DNA from 2 places in the Cellulomonas sp. P1_G12_2 genome. Region 1 is predicted to be linked to the other one. Evidence: predicted binding sites of a transcription regulator. Region 1 holds the regulator's gene; the other holds the start of a gene.
The links. The regulator HrcA, encoded in region 1, represses chaperone genes, less so after heat shock. The targets are predictions, from matches to a motif close to TTNGCACTCGNNNNNNNCGAGTGCNAA.
Positions count from the first base shown of each region.

Region 2: AC1DXT_RS14910 (Hsp20/alpha crystallin family protein) is a predicted target of HrcA. The motif match lies at 1,599-1,625, and genes of this name have one in related genera.

Region 1 is NZ_JBFUBX010000005.1:153,363-156,764, reverse strand. Features, by position in the region: gene dnaJ (molecular chaperone DnaJ) at 1-1,005, opposite strand, end outside; gene hrcA (heat-inducible transcriptional repressor HrcA) at 1,067-2,089, opposite strand; gene AC1DXT_RS16655 (DUF3097 domain-containing protein) at 2,216-3,073, shown strand; gene AC1DXT_RS16650 (hypothetical protein) at 3,119-3,402, opposite strand, start outside.
Region 2 is NZ_JBFUBX010000004.1:194,278-197,679, reverse strand. Features, by position in the region: gene AC1DXT_RS14920 (hypothetical protein) at 1-629, opposite strand, end outside; gene AC1DXT_RS14915 (hypothetical protein) at 1,039-1,560, shown strand; gene AC1DXT_RS14910 (Hsp20/alpha crystallin family protein) at 1,717-2,157, shown strand; gene AC1DXT_RS14905 (iron-containing redox enzyme family protein) at 2,396-3,373, shown strand; gene AC1DXT_RS14900 (CDGSH iron-sulfur domain-containing protein) at 3,370-3,402, shown strand, end outside.

The sequences.
Region 1 (3,402 bases):
GTCGTCCATGGCGGTCGGCACGTGCACCTCGACATGGACGTGCAGGTCACCGCGACCGGGGGCGTGCAGGTGACCGACGCCGAGACCCTTGAGCGAGACGATCTGGGACGGCTGCGTGCCGGGACGCAGGTCGACCTCCTGCGGACCGTCCAGCGTGTCCAAGGTGAGCACGGTGCCCAGGGCGGCCGCGGTCATCGGCACCTCGAGCGTGGCGTGCAGGTCGTCGCCGCGCCGCACGAACGTGTCGTGCTTGCGCTCGCGCACCTCGAGGTAGACGTCTCCGGCCGGACCGCCGGCCGGACCGACCTCGCCCTGGCCGGTGAGCTTGATCCGCGTGCCGGTGTCCACGCCGGCGGGCACGTCCACGGCCAGCGTGCGGCGCGAGCGGACCCGGCCCTCGCCGGAGCACTCGGTGCACGGCTCGGGGATGACGGTGCCGAAGCCGTGGCACGCGGCGCAGGGCTGCGTGGTCATGACCTGGCCGAGGAACGAGCGTGCGACGCGCTGCACCGACCCGCGGCCGCCGCAGACCTCGCAGGTGCGCGGCGACGTGCCCGGACGGCAGCACGACCCGCTGCAGGTCGGGCAGATCACCGCGGTGTCCACCGGGACCTCGCGGTGCACGCCGAACGTGACCTCGGCGAGGTCCAGGTCGAGCCGCACGAGGGCGTCCTGACCCCGGCGGGCCCGCGGGATCGGGCCGCGCTGCGCCGCCGCGCCCGTGGCGGCACCGAAGAACGTCTCGAAGATGTCCTGGAAGCCGAAGCCGCCACCCATGCCGCCGCCGGGGGACGACGGGTCCCCGCCCAGGTCGTAGGCGCGACGCTTCTCGGGGTTGCCGAGGACGTCGTACGCGCGGGAGACGTCCTTGAACGTGTCCTCGGAGCCGGCGTCCGCCCCCGCGACGTCGGGGTGGTGCTCGCGGGCGAGCTTGCGGTACGCCTTCTTGATCTGCTCCGGCGTCGCGTCGCGCGGCACGCCGAGGATCTCGTAGTAGTCGGTCACAGGAGGGTCTGCTCGCTTCCAGGTGTCTCTGGGCAGGTGTCAGGACAGGTTGTCGGGGGCGTCATTGCGCGAGGATGCGCGTCAGGTACCGGGCCACCGCGCGGACCGCGGACATGGTGCCGGGGTAGTCCATCCGGAGCGGGCCGATCGAGCCGATGCGCGCCACCGAGCCACCACCCTCGTCGCCGTAGCCGGTGGTCACGAAGCTCGTCTCGAACAGCCCGTCGTGCTGGGTCTCGCGGCCGATGCGCACCGCGACCGTCGCATGGTCCTCGGCCATCTCGGACAGCAGCCGCAGGAGCACCACCTGCTCCTCGAGCGCCTCGAGCACCGGGCCGATCGCGCGCACGTCGGTGCTGCCGACGCGCGCGAGGTTGGCGGTGCCGGCCAGCACCACGCGCTCCTCGGACTCCTGCGCCAGCGTCTCCTCGAGCACCGCGACGACCGCGTTGACGAGCGCCTGGTCCGCGGGCGCGAACGCGTCGGTCAGCTCGCCCAGCGCCACCGGCAGCTCGGACAGCCGACGCCCGRCCGCGCTCACGTTCAGGCGCGACCGCAGCCGCGCCACCACCGCCTCGTCGAGGTCCGTGACCAGCTCCAGCGTCCGCTGCTCGACGCGGCCCGTGTCGGTGATGAGCACGACGAGCAGGTGGCGCGAGCCGACGGGGACGAGCTCCACGTGCCGCAGCGCCGAGCGCCGCAGGGACGGGTACTGCACCACGGCGACCTGGTGCGTCAGCTGCGCGATGAGCCGCACGGCCCGGTCGACGACGTCGTCGAGGTCCTGCGCGTTCTCCAGGAACGTGCCGATGGCACGGCGCTCCGGGCTGGACAGCGGCTTCACCGTCGAGAGCTGGTCGACGAACAGCCGGTAGCCCTTGTCCGTCGGCACCCGGCCGGCCGACGTGTGCGGCTGGGCGATGTACCCGCCCTCCTCGAGGGCGGCCATGTCGTTGCGGATGGTCGCGGGCGAGACGCCGAGCGAGTGCCGCTCGACGAGCGCGCGCGAGCCCACAGGCTCCTTGGTGGCGACGTAGTCCTCGACGATCGCGCGCAGCACGTCCAGCCGCCGGTCCTCGCTCATGTCGCCTCCTCCGTCGTCACCACGGGGTAGCACTCCCCGCACAGGAGTGCCAATGCTACGCCGGGGGCGGGAGACTCACGGGGCGGCGTCCGGTGAGGGCGTGACCGAGACCCCTAGGCTGCCCGGGTGAACGACGACCGCTACGGCTCGGACGTGCTCGGGGGCTCCGGCTCGACGCACCACCGACCCACCCGCACCAGCCGCCCGCAGCCCGCCGAGACCGGCCTCGTCGTCGAGGAGGTCACCACCGGGTGGGTCGGCGCCGTCGTCCGGGTGGAGAAGTCGGGCGGCCAGCACGTCGTCGTCCTCGAGGACCGGCGCGGCCGCACCCGCACCTTCCCGCTGGGTCGCGGCTTCTGGCTCGACGGCGAGCCCGTGGCGCTCACCGCCCCCGTGCGCGCCCCGGCACCTGCGAAGCCCACCCGGACGGCCTCGGGGTCCGTCGCCGTGCACGACGCCCGCGCTCGCGTGGCCCGCGGCAGCAGGATCTGGGTCGAGGGCAAGCACGACGCCGAGCTGGTGGAGAAGGTCTGGGGCGACGACCTGCGGCTCGAGGGCGTGGTGGTCGAGCTGCTCGACGGCGTCGACAACCTCGCCGACGCCCTGCGTGACTTCTCCCCCGGCCCCGGTCGCCGCGTGGGGGTGCTGGTGGACCACCTGGTGTCCGGGTCGAAGGAGAGCCGGATCGCCGCCGACGCCGTCCGCGGTCACCCCGCGGGTTCCGTCCTCGTGCTCGGGCACCCGTACGTCGACGTGTGGCAGGCCGTCCGACCCGAGCGCATCGGGCTGTCCGCGTGGCCAGTCATCGAGCGCGGCACCGAGTGGAAGCACGGGATCCTGCGCGAGCTCGGCTGGCCCGCGGACGAGCAGGCGGACGTCGCCCGGGCGTGGCAGCGGATCCTGCGGTCGGTGCGCAGCTACGCCGACCTGGAGCCGAGCCTGCTGGGCCGCGTCGAGGAGCTCATCGACTTCGTCACGGCATGACGGTGCCCGGCCGACCAGGGGTCGACCGGGCACCCGTGCAGACGATCAGGCCGCGATCGGGTCCCCGAGCAGGCGCTTGAACAGGAACGCCGTCGCGAGCAGCACGACCGGCACGGCGACCAGCAGGCCGACGCCGCAGAGGATCGCACCGCCGATGAAGATCGCGATGCTGAGCAGGTAGAACAGGATCGTCGTCGACAGGTTCGCCGTGACGAGCTGGTAGCTGGCCTTCATGGCGTCGATCGGCGCCAGGCGCTTGTCGATGACGAACCAGAAGGTGAACAGCAGCAGGAAGTTCACCGCGAGCGCGATCAGCCCGCCGAAGAACG
Region 2 (3,402 bases), on a different contig from region 1:
CTCGGGACGGGCGACGCGAACGGGTCGGTGAAGCGGGGACGCTCCTCCACCGGGTCGGAGTACGCCGTCGCGGGCAGGGGCTCGGTCACCGACCTGCGGACGGGTGCGGGTGCGGGGGCGGGTGCGGAGGGCGCGTCCTTGAGTCCACGGGTGAGCCGGCCGAGGACGACACCTGCACCGGCGGCGATGACGAGGAACGTGCCCGGGCGGCGCCGGGCGAAGCTGCGGACCTCGTCGAGCACCTCGTCCGGCCCGTGGCCCTCGAGCCAGCGGCCCAGGGCGTCCACCTTGTCGCCCACCTCGCGAACGAGGTCGGTGGCGAGGTTCTGCTCGGCCGGGGCGGACGCCATCTGTGACAGCTGACCGCCCACGGAGGTCAGTCCGCCGGCGAGCCGGGACTGCTGGGTGGCGGCCTGTCCGGTCACCTCGGTGCGGGCCTGCGACCAGAGGTCGCCCAGCTGTCGCCGGGCCTCGTGGGTGACCGCCGCGGCCTCGCCCTTCGCGTCGTCGAGCAGGTGCCCGCCGGCATCCGCGGCCTTCGCCTTGAGGGTGCTGGCCTGCTCCCTGGCGGTGTCCGCGGTGCTCCCGTTCTCCGGGAGGGGATAGCTGCTGGTGTAGTCGTCAGTCATGGTGCGGTCTCATCTCGAGTCGTCGGACGGCCGACAGCCCGGCCGACGTGGCCGGGCGCAACCGATCCGAGAGGGGTTGGGTGGGCGCGGACTTTCTGCCGCGCGACCGTCCGCACGGGTCCAGGCCGATCGCTTCAGAGAACGCGATCAGGCGTGTGCGCGGGCCTGCGCTCCTGTGCCCAGAGCCCGTGCCCTGCCCCGGAGACGCTTCTTGTCCCGGGTGACGGTGTGCCGGTGACGATGTCGATCCGACTCATCGGACGGTAGGCCCGTCGTTCCGCGCTCGCCACCCGAGCCGTCCTGTTCCTGCTGGTTCCGCTGCGCAAGTCGCCGCCGGTTGCGAGCGGTGGTCGCGCGGGTACGGTCGGGACCGATCGCCGTCCCAGCGCGCGCACCTCGAGGAGGACCGATGGCTTCGCACGGGGTCGACGTCGACCGACGACTGCTGAGGATCTACCTCTCCGACCACGTCGCCGGTGCGACGGGTGCGATCGCGAGGTCGCGACGGATGGCGCGCGCGTATGACGGCACACCGCTGGGCCACCCGATCGGCGGCTTCGCGGAGGAGCTGACGCGAGAGCGCGCGACCCTGCTCGATCTCGCGGAGGGTCTCGGGGTGCGGCTGAGCCGCTGGAAGCCCGTGGGTGCCGCGGCCGGAGAGCGGCTCGGCCGCCTCAAGCCCAACGGACGGCTCACCTCGGCGTCACCCCTGTCCGCACTGCTCGAGCTCGAGCTGCTGCGGGGCGGTGTCAACGCGAAGCGCGGCCTCTGGGAGTCGCTCGCGTCCTGGAGCAGCGCGCTCGGTCTGGAGCGCGAGCGGTTCGAGGAGCTCGACCGGCGCGGGCTCGCCCAGGTCGAGCTGTTGGAGCGGCTCGCGACGGTGGCACGGGACCGTGTCGCGGCCGGCGCGCGCGACGTGAGCGAGACCTGACGCGGGCGTTCGCCGCGCGCGAACGCCCGTTCTCACCACTGGCACTCTCGCGGCGAGAGTGCTAAGTCTGCTGGTGTAGCCAGTCCGGCCCTGCGGGGTCGGCCGACACTCGGGGCCCGGACGGTCCGGTGCCCTCGACGCAGAGGAGGTGGGGTCATGGCTACGCGATTCGACCCGTTCCAGGAGTTCGACCGCCTGTTTGCCCAGGTGCTGACTGCCGAACGGGCGTCGGCGACCATGCCGATGGATCTGTACCGCTCGGGCGACCACTACGTGCTCCACGTGGACCTGCCGGGCGCGGACCCGGGAACGATCGACGTGAACGTGGAGGACCGCACCCTGACGATCCGGGCGCAGCGCACGGCGCGCGCCGAGCAGGACGTGCAGTGGCTGGCCAAGGAACGCCCCGTCGGCACCTACGCCCGACAGCTCACCGTGAGCCGGGGCCTCGCGCTGGACGCCATCTCGGCGACGTATGCCGACGGTGTGCTGACCCTGACGATCCCCGTCGCGGAGGATGCCAAGCCGCGGCGCATCGAGGTGCAGCACGCGGGTGACACCGCAGCGATCACGTCCGGGAGCGACGCGATCGCGTGAGGGTCGTGGCGGGGGCGCTCGGCTGCGAGAGCAACACCGGGCGACGAGTGCACGCCTTGTGCGGGCGAGCCGAGGCCCGCGCCCCCGCCACCGCCCCGTGTTCCCGGTTGCGGCAGCCGCGACACATGTGAGGCTGTTCGCAGGCGCCCCCCGCTCCAGGGTCGGGCTGGAGGGACGCCGGCGTCGAGAAGGACCGGCCGTGAAACTACCCAGCCCGCGGGGGCCACTGAGTCGTGCCGTGACGGAGGTCCTGAGCACTCCGCTCGACGGGGGAACGGGCGTCGGAGAGCTGGCGCCACTGACCCGGCGGGTGCTCGAGCGTTCCGCCGACCTGCTCTCGGACGAGGACGTGCAGCTGACGCTCTACGTCATGTACGAGCTCTTCTACCGCGGCTTCGAGGGCGTCGACGACGACTGGGAGTGGTCGCCGGAGGTGCTGGGTGCGCGGCGCCTGATCGAGTCCGCGGTCGAGCGGCACCTGTCCGAGCGGGTCCAGGTCCCTGAGGAGGTCGCGCCCGAACGGGCGGCGGTCGCCGAGGCGTTGTTCGCCCTGACGGCGCCGAGCCCCGGTCCCAGCGTCGCGCGGTACGTGGCCAAGCGGGCGACGCAGGAGCAGCTCCGCGAGCTCCTGGTGCAGCGGTCGATCTACCAGCTGAAGGAGGCGGACCCCCACACGTGGGCGATCCCGCGCCTCGTCGGACGACCCAAGGCCGCACTGGTGGAGATCCAGGCCGACGAGTACGGAGGCGGCGACCCCGAGCGGATGCACTGCGAGCTGTTCGCGCGGACCATGCGGGGCGCCGCGCTGGACCCGGAGTACGGCGCCTACGTCGAGCAGATCCCCGCGGTCACCCTGGCCGGCGTCAACGTCATGTCCCTGTTCGGGCTGCACCGGCGGTGGCGCGGTGCGACCGCCGGACACCTCGCCGCCTTCGAGATGACGTCGTCGTTGCCGAACCGGCTCTACGGCGACGGGTTCCGCCGCCACGGGTTCGACCAGAGCACGACGGAGTACTTCGACGAGCACGTCGAGGCGGACGCCGTGCACGAGCAGATCGCCGGGCGCGACCTGGCGGGTGCCCTGGTCCAGCAGGAGCCGGAGCTGCTGCACGACGTCCTGTTCGGCGCCGCGACGTGCCTGTACCTGGACGAGGTGGTCGGGCAGCACCTCCTGTCCGCCTGGGAGGCCGGCGTCTCCTCGCTGCGGACCGCATGACCACCTCCGACCGCCCCGTGGACCGCCGA